4 regions of the Rhizobium sp. 62_C5_N11_2 genome follow, and region 1 is predicted to be linked to each of the others. Evidence: riboswitches for the same ligand, from Rfam matches in the RefSeq annotation. Region 1 holds a riboswitch; each other region holds the start of a gene.
The links. Region 1 has a riboswitch for thiamine pyrophosphate ahead of AB8B31_RS32110 (phosphomethylpyrimidine synthase ThiC). Riboswitches for the same ligand answer to the same signal wherever they lie in the genome.

Region 1 (4,946 bases):
TAATCGTTGACGATCAATCGGCAGTCCGCTGCCGCGCAGGCGGCTTTCGCACGCCGGATCTCCTCGCGAAGCACCGGCTCTGGCTGGTCCTTGATGCGCAGCTGGACGAGTTTGACGCCGAGCGGCACGAGACGCTCGACCCAGTTGGCGCTGTCGACGATGAGATAGAAGGGATCGAGCTTCATGAAAAGACGGCCTTTCCGATGACGGGAGTGGAAGGAACGGCCATGTCGCGCGGCTCCAGCGGCACGGCGCCATGCGCGATGCGGCCGGCATTGATGGCAAACGCGAAGGCCTCGGCCATGGCGGCGGGATCACCCGCGCCGGCAACGGCGGTGTTCAGAAGAACGGCATCATAGCCGTATTCCATGACGGCGGCGGCATGAGATGGGCGGCCGATGCCGGCATCAACGATGAGCGGCACATCCGGAAAATGTGCTCGGAATGCCCGCAGCGCCATCGGGTTCACCGCTCCCATGGCAGAGCCGATCGGCGCGCACCAAGGCATCAGGACGCGGCAGCCGGCGTCCAGCAGCCTTTCGGCGACGACAAGATCGTCGGTCGTATAGGGGAAGACGTGAAAGCCCTCGCCGGTCAGGATGCGTGCCGCCTCGACGAGGCCGAAAACATCGGGCTGCAGCGTATCGTGATGGCCGATCACTTCGAGCTTGATCCAGTCGGTGCGGAAAACATCGCGCGCCATCTTCGCCGTCAGCACAGCCTCCTGCACGCTGTGGCATCCGGCCGTGTTGGGAAGCACGCGCACATCAAGCTCGCGGATCAGCTCAAAGAAGGCGCCGCCCGCCTTGCCGCCGACGGCCTCGCGCCGAAGCGAAACAGTTACAATTTCGGTCTTCGATCGTCTCACTGCTTCCGCAAGCACGGCCGGAGACGGGTAGCGGGCGGTGCCAAGCAGCAGCCGGGAATGGACCTCGACGCTGTAAAGTTTCAGCATCTTAGCCTCCTTGCATCGGTGAGAGAATTTCAATGCGGTCGCGCTCGCCAAGCATGAAATCGACGCGATCCTCGCGGTGTACCAGTTCGCCGTTCACCGCGGTTGCGAGCCACCCGCCTTCGTAGTCCAGAGCGAGAAGCAGATCTGCGAGCGTCGCGGCCGCGACCTGTTGTTCCTCGCCATTGATGATGAAGGTCATGGCGCCCTCCTTTCCGTTTGTTCTGTTAGAAGAAGCCGCGCCACCTCTCCGGCCATGGCCGGCGCCAGCAAAAAGCCATGGCGATAGAGGCCGTTGACATGGAGGGTGTGTTTCTCCTGCGTCACGCGCGGTAGATTATCGGGATAAGCGGGCCGCACGCCTGCGCCTGTTTCCGTGACGCGTGCCTCGCCGAAGGCGGGATGCATCGCATAGGCAGCATTCAGCAACTCCATCAGCGAACGCGCGGTAATCGGCCCCGCATCGTCACTTTCGATCATCGTCGCACCGACCATGAAGCAGTTCTTTTCGCGCGGCACGATATAGATCGGGTGGCGCGGATGCAGCAGGCGGACGGGGCGAGAAAGGCTGACCTCGCGCGTTTCGACGCAGAGCATCTCGCCTCGAACACCACGCAATTCGGGCAGTTGGCCAATCTGGGCGGCACCGGTGCAGTCGATCACCCGGTCATAATGGGCAACGTTCGCATTGCCCGTGACGCCGAACACGAGAAGCACGCGGGCGTTCTCCAGTCCTGCCGCAAGTCCCGAGAGCGCCTGCCGTGGATCGAGGTGCGCTTCCTGCCGGAAGAACAACGCCCTGCGGAAGCGGCCGGCGAGATCAGGCTCCAGAGCTGCGATCGCCGCCTCGTCCAGCCATTCCCATCCGCTTGTGCGGCGGGAAAAGCGGTCCAGCTCGGCGGTATCTCGCCCACCCGCGACCACCAGCGTTCCTCGGCGTTTGACGTGGCCGGGCAATGCTGCCTCCCACCAATCGGCGGCATTACGACCGAGCGTCAGCACCGGTTCCTCCGCACTTTCCCGTTCGCACCACGGGGCGAGCATGCCGCCGGCAAGGCCGGAGGCGCCGCCCCCGACCTTGTCGGCCAGCTCCGTAAGGGTGACGCGGAAGCCTTGGCGATAAAGCTGCCAGGCCACGGTGAGGCCGGCAACGCCGGCCCCCTTGACAAGAACGCGCATGGTCATCCTCCAATCGGTATTTTAGCGGCCTCTACGACCGACATGTAAAGTTCGCCGCCCTGTCGGTATTTCGCCGCCATCGCGTCCAGCCCCTCCTTCTGCGCCTCGGCGCGGATGTTGTGCGATATGCGCATCGAGCAGAAATGCGCCACCTTGTGCGCTTCCTTCGGCAAGGTCTCGTCACGGTAGCTGCGGGCGGTGTCGGGATGGGAGGAATCATAGACGACGAAAGGCGGCTCGCCGGCGGTCGGATGGACGCTGATTCCGCGCATCGGCACGCGGACATGACTGTGGATAACTCCCGGTATGGATCTTCCGCGACACTGGCAGCGGGCCGGTGGTGACGGTTGGGGTGAAGTTTTTTGCGGCAATGTCATAGTTTGAGGCTCCAAATTGAAAGTTGGAGACCCAGTCAGCCGGAATGATGAAAAGACGCCGGCATGGATTCCACGCGTGAATCCGAAGCCTTGGAGCGCTTGCACCGTCCCTACGCCAGTATGAACTGGATCAGGTTCAACGGGTCACTGCGCCACAACAAGCAACACCTTATTGTTCAGCAGTATCTCAGCCCCTTGCCGGGCCCCCCTGGTGAATGCCGCCATGAAAGACCGGAGCTGCCCTTCTGTCAAGCAAGGCCTAATGCATATTTTTCTTGCTCGTCAAGCATGACGGCTTCCCGTCTAAAATCGCCGTTGAAACCGGAAGTCTCCGTGCCTCCGCTAATTGCATTTCACAAGCGCGATATGCGCGCCGCAATAGGAACCTAACTGGCGGATATTCGCCACCTCCACCGAGGCGAGAAATGCCGGGCCCGCCCGTTCCTTAAGACAGGTTCCTTCGGCCCGCGAAGGTGCTTAGCTTTGTCGATTGCGCAGGCTCTCAGTGCGCGAGCGCTTCCGCCACCCGAATCCCACCGGCTGGATCCGAATCGACCCCACAAGCAGCGCGATCACGCCGTCCCCGACGATCCATTATGCGATCTTCGTCCAAAACGTGAGCTCCATAGCAACAAGCCGGAGCGCTGGCCTCGAAATCGCGCCGTGCCACGACGTAGGAACGTCCTGAGCGGAAGCGGATGTCGACTGTCCTCTAGAGCCAATATCGGTTTCTCGGGGGAAGCTTCATGCGGTCGAGGCCTCATTTTTTTGGATATGGTACGCGCGTTGTACTATCGTGGCGGGAAATCCGGAGAGGGGCATGCAATATGGCCAAAGGTTGGTGCTGTGAGCAGCACCTCGGCTGATCATCGGGGCTGCCGCAGTAGGCGCTTCGGGCGGTATAGCCATTGCAGACTTCGAAATTCCTGAACTGCTAATCGCCGCGCTGTTTGAGGGCGTTATCATTGGCATGGCCGTTGAGCAGTTCCTAGCTACGATGAGCAAACAGGCTTGGCGGGAGAAAAACAGATGGCGCTCGGAGGAAACGCGCTGGAATGAGCGTGCCGTACTCGGACCCTGGCTTAAGACACCAGCTGCGGAGCCATTACGGCCGGTCGACGCCGCGGATCAACTCCGTATCGTGATGCGCTCGAAGTTCACCATCCAGCCATTGCTGAACAAGAGGGGAGCCCGGGTAGGTTTCGCATTCGTAACGTGAGCACTAATTTCAAGCTGAGGCTGAACATCAATGATCAAGCGATGACGCGGAACGTTGCATCAGGACAGTGGTTACGCTGGTTCGCTGCCAAGGCGGTTGGTTCATCTGCTGGTTCTTAGCTCTCTACCGGTCGACTTTCTCCGCTGCTTCAAGCGAAAATTCGGCGCGCAATACCGCCTTCTGTGCTCGCGAAAAATCGGCGGCGGCTTGTTCTGCCCGCTCTTGCGCGGCGCACCGGGCGTCTTTGCGCTGCGCAAGCGATCGGCCGGCATCGGCTTCATGGCTGCGCAATACGGATTGTCGCATCAACGCGTCCTGAAGCTTGGCGGCGGAGATAACGCCGCTCTTGCGCAATTCGTCGACGATAGGATTGCCTGCGGCCCGGCTTGCTGCCATGTCGAGCGCTTCGGAGGCTTTCGCTTCCCGCTCCCGCGCGTTTTCGGCGTCCGCCCGCGCCTCGGAGAGGCTGCGGGAAAGATTGTCCGCCCGCAGGCTGCGGATCTCCAGTAACTGCCTGAGAGACTTCAGCGCCTTCATATCAGCCGCTCAGGCACCGTTGTTCGTCGTCAGGATTTCCAGCTGGCCGCCCTTGATGACCTTGATGCTGTCGGCTTCCTGCCGGCTCAGCACGTCTTCGACGGCCTTGGTGAAGACGGAGGGGCCGCGCACCAGCACCAAGCCGCTGGCGGGATCTTCACGCAGTGCATCGTCCGGCAGTAGCGGGAACAGCGCGCGAATGGCGTTTTGCTCGGTCTTCCAGCTGCGGTCGCCGCGATCGAGGACAACGGTGGAGACCTCCTGCTTAGGCGCGATGATGATGCGGCTGCCGTCATAGGCGACGAAGAGATTGCTGGCATCGCCAAGCTTGACGAAGGCCTTGGCTCCGCTTTCTCGGACGGACCAGTGCTCGACCTTGCCGCTCAGCGTCCCGACTGTCGTGACCGGGATGCCAGACATGAAGGACAGCGTCTGGACGACATCGCCAAGCGGCAGGGAGACGACATCCAGGCGCACCTCCCGCTCGCCGGCGCCGGCTGATGGAGGAAAGGAGACCAGCAGTCCGATAGCGGCCATGTAAACAAAACGCGCAAACATCTGAGTTTACCTCACGATCCGGATGCCGCCCGACAACTAATGAACGAAGGAAATCAGGGGGCTGCGAAATCCAGTCTGTTAATAATTATCTGATCTACTGTTGCAGATCATCGGTCCGCTGGGA
Region 2 (4,946 bases), on a different contig from region 1:
ACGGCAGTGGGCTGGAGTTCGTCGAGGGCCGGCTTCAGCCCTTTCAGCGAGAAACGGATATTGACGTCCTGGCCGTTCATCAGCCGCACCAGCCCTTCAGCACTAGAGCCTTTCTTCAGCGCCGCGGCCGTCTTCGTATCCAGCGCCTGCTGCGCCCAGCATCCGGACTGGTTGCAATTGCGATAGTCGAGTTTGGCGACCGGCTTACCATCGGCTTTGATTGACAGGCCGGAGGGCAGGAAGACGTTGAGCGGCAGAAGGGCGGTCAGCATCAGCCGCGGCTTGCCCTTGTCGCCCTTGCCCTTTTCGCCCTTGCCCTGGGAACCGGCCGGCGAAGCTGCGATCGCCAACGTCAGGATATTGATGGGTTTGCCGTCTTTGGTGACTTGCGCGACCTGGGCGACTTCGCAGGCCTCAGCGCCTGCCGAACCGGTGCAGCGATAATACCAGTCGTCGAATTTCTGGGATTTCATGGTCGGCGCCGGTTGAGCGGGCGCCTGCACCTGTTCCGGTCCTTGATCGGCCGGAACAGGTGATTGCGAAGAAGCCGGGTTGGCACAAGCAATGAATATCAAAACAGGGGCGATAGTCGGACGAGTCCGCTTCATGCCGATTCTCAAAAATTTTCTCATTGAAAATACAACTTCAGGAAGATTTTATTCGCGTGTAAAGCCGTATCGCTACAATCCGTCATTTAGTCAACCTAAGCGTGTCAGCACGGTAAAGTTTCCGTTAGATATTTACTTCACGTTCTGGGAGATTAAGTCTTGCCTTGGCTGAGACTCGCCCTCAACGAATTCGCCAAGAGATTTCAACGCTCGAATAAAACCGATTGGCGAGGACCATGAGACGACGCGCAACTTACGCGAAGCTGTCCACCTGCCCGTTTGCATTGAAAATTCGACAGATGAACGGATAGGGTGAATAATTCCGCACTATCCACACTGCTGCGAAGTCTTGAAAAGATGAGCCTCGTTCCTTCGAAGAAAAGAGCCGCTCCGGCATCTGCGTTTTTCTCGATGCTCCTCACAAATACAGAGATGTATTTTAGAAATTCATTGCACCCACGGTTGCTACTGTTATTCTTCTCGAAAAGGAGAGGACAGCCGCATGGCAAAACGGCAACGACGAGGGCAGCCCGGAACAGAACCCGCAGACGACATTCGGGAAAACCTGGTCAAGACACGAATCGGCGGCGATCTCTCGTCCTTATGAAGGGCAATCCAGACCCATAAATCATCCATAGCCATCGTCGCGCCGCATCGGTCGCATGATTGTCATTTTCGAGGTGACATCAGGCCCGTTCTCTGCGAAAAAGAGCGCGATGAGAGACAGGGGCGTTCGTCGAAAGACGGGCTGAGAAGCACCCTTCGAACCTGAACCGGATAATGCCGGCGGAGGGAGTCGCTCGGGGTCGCGGCTTAGCCCGCACGAACCGCCCCGTGCCCGCCCCCGCCTGAAAGGGGCCATATGCAGACCAGGACCACACCAGGAGCGATGCTGAAGGCGATGCGGGAAAAGCCGCCGCTCGTTCAGTGCATCACCAATTACGTCGCCATGAACATTGCCGCAAATGTTCTGCTTGCATCCGGCGCCTCGCCCGCCATGGTGCACGCCGCTGAGGAAGCCGGCGAATTCGCCGGGATCGCCAGCGCGCTGACAATCAATATCGGCACGCTGTCGACGCAATGGATCGACGGCATGCAGGCGGCGGCGAAGGCCGCGACATCAGCCGGCAAGCCCTGGGTGCTCGATCCGGTCGCGCATTATGCGACGGCTTTCCGCCGCAACGCGGTCGCCGACCTCCTGGCGCTGCGTCCGACCATCATCCGCGGCAACGCCTCCGAAATCATCGCCCTGGCTGGCGGAGAGAGCCGCGGCCAGGGCGTCGACAGCCGCGACCCGGTCGAACAGGCGGAAGGTTCTGCGCGATGGCTGGCTGAGCGTCAGCGGGCGGTCGTCGCCGTCACCGGTGCGGTGGATTTCGTCACCGACGGCGAGAAGGCCGTGCGCATCGAAGGCGGATCGGCGCTGATGCCGCAAGTCACCGCGCTCGGTTGCTCGCTCACCTGCCTCGTCGGCGCCTTTGCCGCGACGGCACCCGAAGACATCTTCGGCGCGACGGTTGCGACACTAGCAACCTTCGCCATCGCCGGCGAAGAGGCCGCACTTGGGGCGGCCGGCCCCGGTTCATTCTCATGGCGTTTCCTCGATGCGTTAGCTGCGCTCGACCCCGAAACGCTTGACGCCAGGGCGAGGATATCGGCGGCATGAAAGCTTTCGACCTTTCGCTCTATCTCGTCCTCGACCCCGATCTGTGCGCCGGGATCGGCATGGTCGAAACGGCGCGACTTGCCGTTGCCGGCGGCGCGACCATGGTGCAACTGCGTGACAAACATGCCGCCACCATCGGGATGATCGAGACCGGCCGCGCCTTGAAACAGGCATTGGAGGGGACCGGCGCCCTGCTCATCGTCAACGACGATGTCGAGGCGGCAATCGCCATCGGCGCCGACGGTCTGCATATCGGCCAGGAAGACATGGATGCACACAAAGCGCGGACGATGATCGGCCCCGACATGATCCTTGGCCTCTCGGTCGAGACCGCGCCGCTCGCCGCCGCCGTTGATCCTGGTCTGGTCGATTATACCGGCGTCGGACCGGTGTTTGCGACACCGACCAAGGCCGACCACAAGCAGCCGATCGGTTTTGACGGTCTTGCCAAGCTGGTGAAGGCCTCGCCGGTGCCATCGGTCGCGATCGGCGGGCTCAAGGCGGATCATGTCGCCCAAGTCTTCGCCGCGGGCGCGAAAGGGCTTGCCGTCGTTTCCGCCATCTGCGGCACGCCAGACCCTGAAGCTGCCACGCGCCGCATCGCCGCAGAAATCCGAAAGGCCCGTGCATGATCCGCAACGTTCTCTCGATCGCCGGCTCCGATCCCTCCGGTGGCGCCGGCATCCAGGCCGATCTCAAGGCCTTTTCCGCCCGCGGCGTCTACGGCATGGCGGTGCTGACCGCGTTGACGGCGCAGAACACGCAAGGTGTCAGCGGTGTGCATCTGGTGCCGCCGCAATTCGTCGCCGACCAGATCAATGCCGTCTTTGCCGATGTCCGCGTCGATGCCGTCAAGATCGGCATGATCGCCAATGCCGGCATCGCCGACGCCGTTGCCGGTGCGCTGACTGACCACCGCGACATTCCGATCGTCATCGATCCTGTCATGATCGCCAAGGGTGGAGCCGCCCTGCTCGCGCCTGAAGCGGTCGACGTGCTGACCCATCGGCTGCTGCCGCTTGCCACGCTGCTGACCCCGAACCTGCCCGAAGCCGCCGCGCTGCTGCACCAGCCGGTCGCGACAAATCGCGCTGACATGGCGGCGCAGGCCGAACGCCTGCGCGCGCTTGGCCCGGCCGCAGTGCTGGTCAAGGGCGGCCATCTCGACAGCGACGAGAGCCCTGACGTGCTTGCCACCGCCGCCGGCCTGCACTGGTTCGAAGCCAGGCGCGTGCCGACCAAGAACACCCACGGCACCGGCTGCACGCTCTCCAGCGCCCTGGCGGCCGAGCTCGCCAAGGGCGCCTCGGCGCGGGAGGCGGTCGCCATCGCGAAGGAATACCTTGCCGGCGCGGTCGCGGCTGCCGGACACCTCACCGTCGGCTCCGGCCACGGTCCGGTGCAGCATTTTCATGCGCTCTGGAAAGACGATATATAAGCACTCGCTCAGCGAACATGCCGCCAATCGAAAACGGCCCGGCCTCCCGGGCCTTTTTTCGTTCGGCACCTACTTTGCGTTGAAACCGCAGCGACCGCGGCGGGGCGTCCCTTTCTCTCGTTGAAAAACCTTGTTGACAAGCCCTGCCAGATGGCCAAATCTATGACACTAAAAGGGGATACATTCCGCAATAACGGAATAACTGGAGGAGTGACAGGTGCCAGACCTGCTTGTGAGCCTGTATTCCACTGAGCTCGCCGACCTGAGACAGAAGGCCGGCGATGTCGGCGTCTCCATCCGCCCGGCCCTCCCCCCGGAACTGCATCTTATCGTCAGCTGGGTTCGCGAACAGTTCAGCGAGAACTGGGCAAGCGAAGTCACAGTCTCATTCTCCCGTCAGCCCGTTGCCTGCCTGATCGCCGTCGACGGCGGCAAGCTGCTGGGCTTTGCCTGCTATGACACGACGGCGCGCGGCTTCTTCGGCCCGACCGGCGTCGACCCCGAAGCGCGTGGCAGGGGCATCGGGCTCGCCCTCTTTTCCGCCTGCCTTCAGGCCATGAAGACGCTCGGTCACGCCTATGCCTTCATCGGCGATGCCGGCCCGGTCGATTTCTACGCCAAGACGGCAGGCGCAATCGTCATCCCCGCCCCCGACAAGGGCATCTACGAAGGCATGCTGAGAAGCACGCCGAAATGACCATCTGATCCGGAGTTACAGAATTGTCCTCGACCCCGCTCGCCCTTTTCGTCGGCCTCCCGAATCCCACTATTTCCGATGATGAATTCGCCCTCTTTCGCGAAACCAATCCGCTCGGCCTGTTCGTCGGCCGGCGCAATCAGCGCGAGCCGGAACAGACGAAGCGGCTGATCGACCGCTTCCGCGAGGCCGTCGGCCGCGACGACGCGCCCGTCTTCACCGACCAGGAAGGCGGCCGCGTTCAGCATCTCGATGCCGGCCCCTGGCCGCTCTTCCGCAGTTTCGGCCAGTTTGCCGAACTTGCGCGCCGCGATTTCGATCTCGGCAAAAAAGCACTGCGCCTTTCCTCCCAGGCCATGGGCGCGATGATGACGGAACTCGGCCTTTCCAGCGGCTGCTCGCCCGTTCTCGACCTCGTCTTCGAGACGACGAGTGCGGTCATCGGCGCCCGCTCCTTCGGCCCAGATCCCGATTTCATCGCTGCCCTCGGCCGCGAGGTGGTCGATGGCCTGCTCGAGACCGGCAACATGCCCGTCA
Region 3 (4,946 bases), on a different contig from region 1:
GCTCTCGAACAGCGGCGCGACGGCGGCGCGGGCCGCGCGGCGGCTCATGCCTTTCACCTCGAGACCGAGTGCCGCATTGTCGATGATCCGGCGCCAGGGCATCAGCGCATCGCGTTGCGGCATGAAGGCGAAGGAATGCGGCGCCTGTTCCAGCGGCACGCCCTTAAAAAGCATGGTGCCGGCATCGGGGCGCAGTGCCTGGGTCAGCAGTCGCAGCACCGTCGATTTTCCGGAGCCGGACGGGCCGACGATCGAAACGAACTCGCCGTCTGCGACGGCGAGCGAAATATCGCCGAGCACCTTCATGCCGTCGAAGGACTTCGAGATATTGTGCAGTTCAACCATTGTATCGCTCATCGGCGCCGCTCCGCGGTTGGCTGCCAGGGCATGACGAGGCGCTGGATCAATAGCGTCGCTCCGAAGAGGCAGAGTGTCAGAACGGCGCTGATGACGACGGCGGCGAGCACGAGATCGGGACGGAAATTGTTCTTGGCGTTGAGGATATAGATGCCGAGGCCGCGGGCGGCGCCGGCATATTCGGCAAAGATCGCGCCGACGACAGCATAGGTGATCGAGATCCGCAGGCCGGCGAAGAAATAGGGCAGCGAGGAGGGAAGCCGTGCCAGGCGGAAAATGCGCCAGCGGCTCGCCTTCATCGAATTCAGCAATTCGGCGATGTCGCGGTCAGTCGATTCATAGCCCTGCAGCAAGGCGACGAGCAGCGGGAAGAAGGTGACGAGCGCCACCAGCAGGATCTTCGGCAACAGGCCGAAGCCGAACCAGAGGACGACGAGGGGCGCGATCGCCACCAGCGGCAGGGTCTGGCTGGCGATGAAGATCGGCAGCAATGCCCGGCGCATGAAGGGCACGAAATCCATGAGGATCGAGGCGGCGAAGGCGAAGGCCAGCGACAGCGCGAAACCTCCGAGTGTCGCGCCGAGCGTCGGCCAGGTGTTTGATATCAGCGCCTCGCGGTTCAGCCAGCCCTGGATGACGATGCGCGAAGGCGCCGGCAGGATGGAAGCTTTGATACCGGAAAGATCGACATAGAGTTCCCATGCCGCCAAAAAGACGCAGCCGGCCAGCAAGGCGGGTATGCCCCGGTAGAGAGCGGCGCGGAGCGCGGCAAGGCGCGAAGCCGATGGTTGTGGCAGTGTCATCAGCGTTCGATTTCAGGCTTTCGTCGGGCTATTGGCAGACGCCGTGATGTCGAGGGTAACATGTCCCTCGGGGTCGCCGAAGCGATAGAAGGCCTCACGAATGGTTGCGAAGACGGCACCGGCATCGCCAGAAAGCCTGGTGCAGAAATTCTTGGCACGGTCGAAGGTGCCAGAGCGCTTCAGGAAGTCGATGCAGCCATAAATCTCGTCCATATGGGTACCGGTTCCCATGACGTAGAGCGAGAATTGCGCAGCGGTCGGCTGGCCGGTCTCGGTGGTGGTTTCAACGGCGGCAAGTGCGGCTGTCATACGCTCGGCAAGCGGCTCCGCCTGACCGAGGGAGGGGTTGACGCCGCAGATGGCGTCGTCAGGCTCGCCGGGGCAGCCGCGTGAAACGGCGGCTGACAGGACGCAATGCTCGCCGGTCTTTGCGGCGGCGACGAAAAGATCGTGCATGGCGGCGAAGAGAATGTCAGGCGGGCCGACCAGCAGTGTGGAGATGTCATCGGTCTCGATGCGCAGCCGGTCGCGATAGGGGTCGAGCGCCTTGACGGCATCAAGAATGATGCCGACGAAATTGCCGGACATCGGATAGAGTGACACCTGTGCGCCTGAGAACATCTGAACCTCGCTCCGCTGGCATTACCCAGATCAGCTTTGAAGGGTCCAGAGGCTTGCACCTCACATCTCAGCCCCGGCGATACGGAGCTCCCCTGTTATTTGCGCGGAAACTATCACCGGGGTTTCCTCCCCGCAACAGCAAAATTGCGAACCCGTCTGCGCGGTCGGGATGGACCTGATGCGACGGGAAACACCCGGACGGAGGTCCTGTCCGGGTGTTCCCAATGGTTCCGTACCTGCCGGGAACGGAACCGGAGCTCTCTGCCTCAGGCGGCTAGCGCATAACCCCGAAAATCGGAATCGATTTTCGGAAAGGATTATGCGCAGATTCAAAGTAATAGAGCGTCCTTAGCGCGTCCGAAAAGACGCGCGGCGCTCTGTGTCGGTATAGGGACGATCGCTGCGGGCAGTGACGAGCGCCTGCGTCCACCATTCCAGCCTCGCCATCATCCGATCGAGCAAACGCATTGCGTCGGCGGGATTGTCGAGCCGCCCGTCTGTGTCGAAGCGGTTCCAAGGTGCGGCAAAGCTGACCGAATCGCGGATCGTCACGGCGTGGAGTTCGGCAAAGACGAGCCGCAGTTGTTCGACGGCGCGCAGGCCGCCAGATATGCCGCCATAGGAAACGAAGGCGACCGGCTTGCCCTGCCAGGGCTCGAAGAAGAAATCGATGATCGACTTCAACGAGGCGGTGAAGCTGTGATTGTATTCCGGCGTGACGATGATGAAGGCGTCGGCCATGCCAAGCCGTCCGGCGAGCCTGTCGATTTCGGGGTGCGTCATGTCACGGTTGGCCGGCAGCGCGAAATCCAGCGGGTCGATGATGTCGATATCAAATTGCGGGAAGCGGACGAGCTCCTGCGTCAGCCATTTGACCACCCGGTCGCAGATGCGGCCCTCTCTCGTGCTCCCATAGATGACAGCCAGCCTGGTGGGTGTTTTCACGCGTCGCTCCTTGTTGCGATTGGACTTTACGATTGCAGGAGCCAAGGTTATAAAACCTCAACTAATATTGAGGTCAAGAGGTGATGGATACAATTCCTGCGGCGCCGCTCGGCAAGCTCCTGACGGTCGGTGAAGTGGCAGAGCGCAGCGGCCTGGCCGTCTCGGCGCTGCATTTTTACGAGACCAAGGGGCTGATCTCGAGCATCCGCTCCCGCGGCAACCAGCGGCGCTATGGCCGCGATGTGCTGCGCCGGCTCGGCATCATCAAGGTGGCGCAGCGTGTTGGCATTCCGCTTTCGGAAATCCAGGCGGCGTTCGAGTCCCTGCCGCAGGGACGCACGCCGACCGTCGCCGACTGGCAGACGCTGTCGGCGCGCTGGAAGGATGATCTCGACGCGCGAATCAGGCGGCTTAGCCTGCTGCGCGACCGTCTGACAGGTTGCATCGGCTGCGGCTGCCTGTCGATCGAAAGCTGTCCGTTGCGCAATCCCTGCGACCGGCTCGGCAGGGAGGGGCCAGGCGCGCGGCTTCTGGAGACCGAAAACTAAAAGGCTGGAACTTCTTGGGAAGAGCAGTTTCCGGGGTGAGACCAAGTCTCTCCCGGGAAAGATCGATGCGCGCCTTTCTTTCGGTCGGCGTGCTCATATGTTAAGGGCGAGTGACGCAACCGGCGGCACTGTCCGCGAGGAGGACGGCTTCGTGTTTCATCCCAGACTGTTCGAAAATCGCAATGTGGTCGTGACCGGCGCCGGTCGCGGCATCGGCCTTGAAGTGGCCCGGCAGTTCCTGGACTGCGGCGCGAAAGTAATCGTCCATACCGGGCGCAAGCCGGGACGCGACCTCCCGGATTTCCTGCTGACGGCTGAATCTGAAAGACGGGCGCTGCTGCTGCATGCCGATTTCTCCGCAGTCGGTGGGGCAGCGCAATTTGCTGAAGATGCTCTCGCCTTCTTCGACAGGGTCGATGTGCTTGTCAACAATGCCGGTACCATGCTTGGCCGTTTTCCCGCTGCCACGCTCACCGACGCAGAATATGAGGCGGTCGTGCGGCTCAACCAGACATCGGTGGTGGCGCTGACACGCGCGCTGCTGCCGGCATTGAAGGCGGCTGAAGGCGCTGCCATCGTCAACACGGTTTCGATTTCGGCGCTGACCGGCGGCAGCCCCGGCTCCTCGATCTATTCGGCTTCGAAAGCCTTCGTTGCGACCTATTCCAAGGCGCTTGCCCGTGAGCTTGCACCGGACGGAATCCGCGTCAATTGCGTGTCACCGGGAACGATCGAGACGGAATTCCATGAGCGCTATTCCTCCCGCGAAAAGCTGGAACAGACGAGAAAATCCATCCCCCTGCAGCGGCTCGGCACGGCGGAGGACTGCGCTCCCGCCTATCTGTTCCTGGCGGCTCCCTCGCTCTCGGGCTACATCACCGGACAGGTGATCGAGATCAACGGCGGTCAGCTTATCTGCTGATTTGTTTGGACCTTTTTTGGCATTTCATCACTTTTGACCAATTCGCTTGTGCGAATATGCTATTGTGCTGATCTACCTCATCGCCTCCCTTCCGAGATAATACCGAATGCCGTTGCCCAAACCCGAGCCGGGGATGACCGGCCAGGAATTGCACAAACTCGCTGGAAAAGCCCACGAAGCGAGCGATCTGCTGAAAGCGCTAGCGCACCAGACCCGACTTCTGATCCTCTGCATACTGGCGAACGAGGAGCGGACGGTGAGTGAAATCGAGAACATCCTCGGCATACAGCAGGCCATGGTCTCGCAGCAGCTGGCGCGTTTAAGGCTCGAAGGCCTGGTCCATACGCGCCGTCAGGGCAGGCTGGTCTATTACAGCATCGGCAATGTCAGCGTGCTTGCCTTCCTCGAATCGCTGTTCGATCTTTTCCCGGCTGCAGAAAACAGTTAGCGATCGCCCTTGCGGAGCACCGCTGCTGCGTCAAAGATGAACTGACCCGGATGATGTCATGCCGGATCGGGAGACCGGATGATCGACAAGCTGGAATTCTTCATCGCCCTTGCCAATGAAAAGCATTTTGGCCGCGCCGCGGAGGAGTGCGGGATCTCGCAGCCGACGCTTTCGGCTGCCATCCGGCAGCTCGAGGATCAGCTTGGCGTCATGCTGGTGCAGCGCGGTTCGCGGTTCCAGGGGCTGACGCCGGAAGGGCAGCGCGTGCTCGAATGGGCGCGACGCATCGTCGGCGATGCCCG
Region 4 (4,946 bases), on a different contig from region 1:
GAAGGTCGGGTCCTTGTACCAGTAGGGCGGCAGGCCGAGCACCGGCCACGGATAGCAGGAGCAAAGCGTGCAGATGATGAGGTTATGGACATGGGGGGCGTTGGCCACCGCGCGCATGTGTTCGCCCTCGGCACCCGCCATGCCCTCGGGCAACTGAAGTTCGGCGATGGCCTTCGGCGTGTCGGCGACGAGCCTGTCCTTGAACGCCGGGTCGACCCAGGCGCGCGCGACGATCTTGGCGCCGTTGAACGGCCCCATCTTTGTCTCGAAGAAATCGAGGACTGTATCGACGGTTTTGTCGGTGATCACGCCCTTTTTGATCAGCAGGGCTTCCAGGGCTTTGACGCGGGCGGTGCTGTAGGCTTCCCGGTCCTGGCGATAGTGAAAACGGTCCATCATTGTTGTGGCTCCTTGACTGGAATGGCGGCGACTGGTGTGCGTCTCAGGCGGCCTTGGAGGCTTCGCCGGCTTCCGGTGCCTCGACATAGTGGGCGTAGAGATCGGCATAGAGGCTGAAATTCTTCTCGGCATTATCGGGCCAGAGGTCACTCGGTTCGAAGCGAACGCAGTAGACCGGCATCGCCGCGCCGACGCCGTCGGGGCCGGTGTCGCAGAGATAGGTGTAAGCCCCGTCATAGACGGTCTCGATCGTTCCGAACTTGTTGCGGAGGAAACCGGGCAGCCTCGTATGCTCGACGGTCGGCACATCGCGGATCGCCACCGTATCGCCGACTTTGAATTCGAAGTTCACGCCGACGTCGCGCTTGGGGCTGTCGCCTTCGACTAGATATTGCACGACGCGCCGGTCGATCGCCTCATCGCCGGCCTCGTGCAGCGGCTTCGACGGCTCGTTGTAATATTCCTCCGTCAGCGCATCGAGCTCTTCTGCCGTGATATAGCCGTTGTCGATGAAGTATCCCGATATTCCGCCGAGCCACTTCTCGTAATAGCGAAACCTGAAATAATCGAAGGGATTGAGGGACTCCGCCCCTTTCCTGAGGTCCGCCCAGGTCCAGATGGTCTTGAACGTCGATGGCGTCTCGGGAAGCGGAAGCTGCGGCGACAGCGCCATCATCGCCGTATGGATGCCGAAGATCCTGGTTTCCCAGACATCGACGAAAACGCGCGTTTCGGTGCTCACGGGCCCCAGCCCCTCAAGGCCGCCAAGATAATGCTGAAGTTTCATGGGATCGTTCCTTTATGGTGAATGATGACGATGACGCTCAGGCGGTCGCGGATTTCTTGCCCGCCAGAAGCTGGGTTCCGATTTCCGAGAGCAGGCCGAAGACGCCGCCGAGCAGCATGGCGGCCATGGCGACGAGGGTCGGATGATTGAGACCTGAGGTGACGATCGTCGTGTCCGTCGCCGCGCTGGTGCCGACGAGAGAAGCGAAGCCGAAGACGATCGCCGGCGGAAAGTTCAAGATCGGGATGGCCGAGGCCAGGATCATTGCTGAGGTGCCGGCGCCGACCAGGATCGCCGCAAAGATCGGGTGGGCCGGGCCATACTGGATGATCAGCAGCGTGATCGAGGCGATGCCGATGCCGGTCCAGTTGGAAACGATCGATTTGACCAGACCCTGGTTTCCGCCGCCGCAGGCGAAGAACGACGCCCAGGCGATGAAGGTGACCCACACGGGAACGGGAAATATCGTCGCGGTGATATAGGTGTCGATGGCGCCGAGCACACCGAGGCTGATCATTGCGGCAACGAGCGGGGGCATGGGTCTGTCTCCTTGTTGAGGGGTTGGGCGGATGCGCATCAGGATGCCAGCGCGCGCTGCTGGCTGAGGCAGCTCATGAAGCCGTCTCGAAGCATCGCGTCGTCGAGGTTCCTGCCGATGAAGACGATTTCGTTGAGCCGCTTTTCCGATGGCCCCCAGGCCTTTCCGGGGCGTCCTTCAAGCGTCATGTGCACGCCGTGAAAGACATAGCGGCGCTGCTCGCCGTGGAGATTCAGCACGCCCTTCATGCGGAAGAGGTCCGTGCCGATCTCCTGAGCCAGGCGATTGAGCCAGACGTTCAGCGCCGCTGGATCGAGCGGGCCGAAGTCCTGGATCGCCACGCAACCGATGCTCTGGTCGTGCTCGTGTTCATGGTCCTTGAGAATATCGGGGTCGATAGACAGGATGTTCTTGAGGTCGAAGGCGCCGACGTCGAGCACCGCGGAGAGCTCGACCTTGCAATCCCTCGTCCGGATGATCCGGGCAAGCGGATTGATCCCGCGCAATTGCTGCTCGGTGGCGGCAAGGTCCTCGGCGCTCTCCAGGTCGATCTTGTTGAGCAGCAGCACGTCGGCAAAGCTGATCTGCTCCCTCGCCTCGTCCTGAGAGAGCTGTTGCTTCATATGGCGGGCATCGACGACGGTCACGATCGCATCAAGCTGCAGCCGCCTGGCGAGCGTTTCGTCGAGCAGGAAGGACTGGATAACCGGCGCCGGATCGGCAAGACCCGAAGTCTCGATGATGATGCGGTCGATTGGCCGTCCGGAGCGCAGCAGTTCGCCGATCGCGGCGATGAGATCGCCCCTGACAGTGCAGCAGATGCAGCCATTGTTCAGCTCGATGACCTCGTCCGCCGTCGGCACCACGAGCTTTCCATCGATGCCGACCTCCCCATATTCGTTGACGATCACCGCTACGCTCTCGTTTTCGATTGAGGTGAGCAGGTGATTGAGAAGCGTGGTCTTGCCGGTCCCGAGAAACCCGGTCAGAATTGTCGTCGCAAGCTTTGCCATGCCTCATCCCCTTGCCGTCCGAGCACGCCTCCGCCGTCTCGGCCAAATGACCGGGCTGAAAAGGCGGCTCCGCTGCTGTTTGCTGGTCTGATTACGCCGGAAGCGCCGATCAGACGAGGAGAATTACACTTGCAATACCGTCACGAGGCAAGAGACCTGATGTTTCATATTCGGCCAAATAAACCGCAGATTCTGCCAAAATGATGAGCTTTTTGATTTTTGATTAAAAACTGATCATACCGTCTAATTATTGATCTTATTGCCCCTTTCCCGATCATTGACAGGATGGGCATGAAAAACAGTCTGGTTTGCGCAGCTTTGGCGAGGGACGCCATGCGCAAGTTGGCTTTTCGAGGGCATTCTATTGTCGCCGGCGAAAGTGGTGCCGCTAGGGGTGGTCGGGTGACAGCGGATGGGCACCGAGCCGTTGGCGACTGCTTTGCGTTCCTGGAGGTTCTGGCGGGGAATTGGGCCGGCGCTGAGCATGCCACATTCGCTAAACTCCATGAAGCCAGTCAGCCCAGCGGCGCGATGAACAGAACTCAAGCGGTCGGGATATGGGTTCTGAATGGTGCCCTAAGGGCTTGACGGAGCGGCATTTCTCACAATAGCTTAGCCCTATTCACCAGGGGGGTCCCGCCAAGGGGCTGAGATACTGCTGGTCGGATCGGCTTTGGCCGCCCGAGGCGCAGTGACCCGTTGAACCTGATCCAGTTCATACTGGCGTAGGGACGGTGCGGGCGCTGCGGCAGCGAGGGCGGGTATCCGTCCTTCGGAATCCACGGCGTTTTTTCATCATTCCAACACTGGAACTGGGTCTCCAAACGTCAAAACTTGGAGCCTCGAACCATGAATATTGCAGCCACCAAACTCACTCCGGTCGTCACCACAGGTCCGCTTCCCGCCTCCGCGAAAGTCCTGAAAGCAGGCACCATTCATCCGGATATCCGCGTACCGATGCGTCAGATCGCATTGCATCCGACCTCTGGCGAACCGCCGGTCACTGTCTACGATTCTTCCGGTCCCTACACAGCAGAAGGCGCTGCAATCCGCATCGATGCAGGCTTGCCACGCATGCGCGAAAGCTGGGTTCTTGCTCGCGGCGATGTGGAATCCTATGCCGGCCGCATCGTCAGGCCGGAGGATAACGGCTTTGTTTCCGGCGACCGGCTGACGCCGGAATTCCCCGTTCGCAACCAGCCTTTCAAGGCGAAGGCGGGGAGGGCCGTTACCCAGCTCGCCTATGCGCGGGCCGGCATCGTAACGCCGGAGATGGAATTCATCGCCATTCGCGAAAACCTCGGCCGAGAGGCGGCCAAGGATGCTCTCATCCGCGACGGCGAAAGTTTTGGGGCCCATATCCCTGACTATGTCACGCCCGAATTCGTCCGCCAGGAAATCGCTGCCGGTCGGGCAATCATTCCCGCCAATATCAACCACCCGGAACTGGAGCCGATGATCATCGGTCGCAATTTTCTGGTAAAGATCAATGCCAATATCGGCAATTCGGCTGTCACCTCGTCGATGGAGGAGGAAGTCGAAAAGATGGTCTGGGCCATCCGCTGGGGCGCCGATACGGTCATGGACCTGTCGACAGGCCGAAACATCCACAATATCCGCGAATGGATCATCCGCAATTCGCCGGTGCCGATCGGTACAGTGCCACTCTACCAGGCACTCGAAAAGGTGAACGGCATTGCCGAGGACCTCACCTGGGAGGTCTATCGCGATACGCTGATCGAACAGGCCGAGCAGGGCGTCGACTATTTCACCATCCATGCCGGCGTGCGGCTCGCCTATATCCCGCTGACCGTCAATCGCGTCACCGGCATCGTTTCCCGCGGCGGCTCGATCATGGCCAAGTGGTGTCTGCACCACCACAGGGAGAGTTTTCTCTACGAGCATTTCGAGGAGATCTGCGACATCTGCCGCGCTTACGACGTTTCCTTCTCGCTCGGTGATGGCCTGCGCCCGGGATCGATCGCTGATGCCAATGATGCGGCGCAGTTCGCGGAACTGGAAACGCTCGGCGAGTTAACGAAAATCGCCTGGGCGAAGGATTGCCAGGTGATGATCGAAGGTCCCGGCCATGTGCCGATGCACAAGATCAAGGAAAACATGGACAAGCAGCTTGCGGTCTGCGGCGAGGCGCCCTTTTATACGCTCGGACCGTTAACCACCGATATCGCGCCGGGCTACGACCACATCA

Region 2: linked by a shared signal. The riboswitch ahead of thiM (hydroxyethylthiazole kinase) and the one ahead of AB8B31_RS32110 (phosphomethylpyrimidine synthase ThiC) in region 1 are both predicted to bind thiamine pyrophosphate.
Region 3: linked by a shared signal. The riboswitch ahead of AB8B31_RS19965 (YkoF family thiamine/hydroxymethylpyrimidine-binding protein) and the one ahead of AB8B31_RS32110 (phosphomethylpyrimidine synthase ThiC) in region 1 are both predicted to bind thiamine pyrophosphate.
Region 4: linked by a shared signal. The riboswitch ahead of thiC (phosphomethylpyrimidine synthase ThiC) and the one ahead of AB8B31_RS32110 (phosphomethylpyrimidine synthase ThiC) in region 1 are both predicted to bind thiamine pyrophosphate.

What each region holds. Positions count from the first base shown of each region.
Region 1 covers NZ_JBPWPW010000004.1:78,055-83,000, reverse strand. The annotation lists gene AB8B31_RS32130 (thiamine phosphate synthase) at 1-185, opposite strand, end outside; gene AB8B31_RS32125 (thiazole synthase) at 182-955, opposite strand; gene thiS (sulfur carrier protein ThiS) at 957-1,154, opposite strand; gene thiO (glycine oxidase ThiO) at 1,151-2,131, opposite strand; partial or broken gene AB8B31_RS32110 (phosphomethylpyrimidine synthase ThiC) at 2,134-2,346, opposite strand; TPP riboswitch at 2,598-2,728, opposite strand; partial or broken gene AB8B31_RS32105 (DUF2726 domain-containing protein) at 3,371-3,706, shown strand; gene AB8B31_RS32100 (hypothetical protein) at 3,851-4,264, opposite strand; gene AB8B31_RS32095 (hypothetical protein) at 4,274-4,822, opposite strand.
Region 2 covers NZ_JBPWPW010000003.1:340,857-345,802, reverse strand. The annotation lists gene AB8B31_RS30715 (invasion associated locus B family protein) at 1-632, opposite strand, end outside; TPP riboswitch at 1,324-1,420, shown strand; gene thiM (hydroxyethylthiazole kinase) at 1,471-2,274, shown strand; gene thiE (thiamine phosphate synthase) at 2,271-2,906, shown strand; gene thiD (bifunctional hydroxymethylpyrimidine kinase/phosphomethylpyrimidine kinase) at 2,903-3,712, shown strand; gene AB8B31_RS30695 (GNAT family N-acetyltransferase) at 3,930-4,409, shown strand; gene AB8B31_RS30690 (glycoside hydrolase family 3 N-terminal domain-containing protein) at 4,433-4,946, shown strand, end outside.
Region 3 covers NZ_JBPWPW010000001.1:4,056,691-4,061,636, reverse strand. The annotation lists gene AB8B31_RS19975 (ABC transporter ATP-binding protein) at 1-357, opposite strand, end outside; gene AB8B31_RS19970 (ABC transporter permease) at 354-1,160, opposite strand; gene AB8B31_RS19965 (YkoF family thiamine/hydroxymethylpyrimidine-binding protein) at 1,173-1,781, opposite strand; TPP riboswitch at 1,772-1,885, opposite strand; gene AB8B31_RS19960 (NADPH-dependent FMN reductase) at 2,130-2,726, opposite strand; gene soxR (redox-sensitive transcriptional activator SoxR) at 2,810-3,274, shown strand; gene AB8B31_RS19950 (SDR family NAD(P)-dependent oxidoreductase) at 3,426-4,196, shown strand; gene AB8B31_RS19945 (ArsR/SmtB family transcription factor) at 4,303-4,644, shown strand; gene AB8B31_RS19940 (LysR family transcriptional regulator) at 4,723-4,946, shown strand, end outside.
Region 4 covers NZ_JBPWPW010000002.1:634,599-639,544, forward strand. The annotation lists gene nthA (nitrile hydratase subunit alpha) at 1-399, opposite strand, end outside; gene nthB (nitrile hydratase subunit beta) at 443-1,186, opposite strand; gene AB8B31_RS26600 (DUF1097 domain-containing protein) at 1,224-1,724, opposite strand; gene AB8B31_RS26605 (CobW family GTP-binding protein) at 1,763-2,737, opposite strand; TPP riboswitch at 3,355-3,487, shown strand; gene thiC (phosphomethylpyrimidine synthase ThiC) at 3,587-4,946, shown strand, end outside.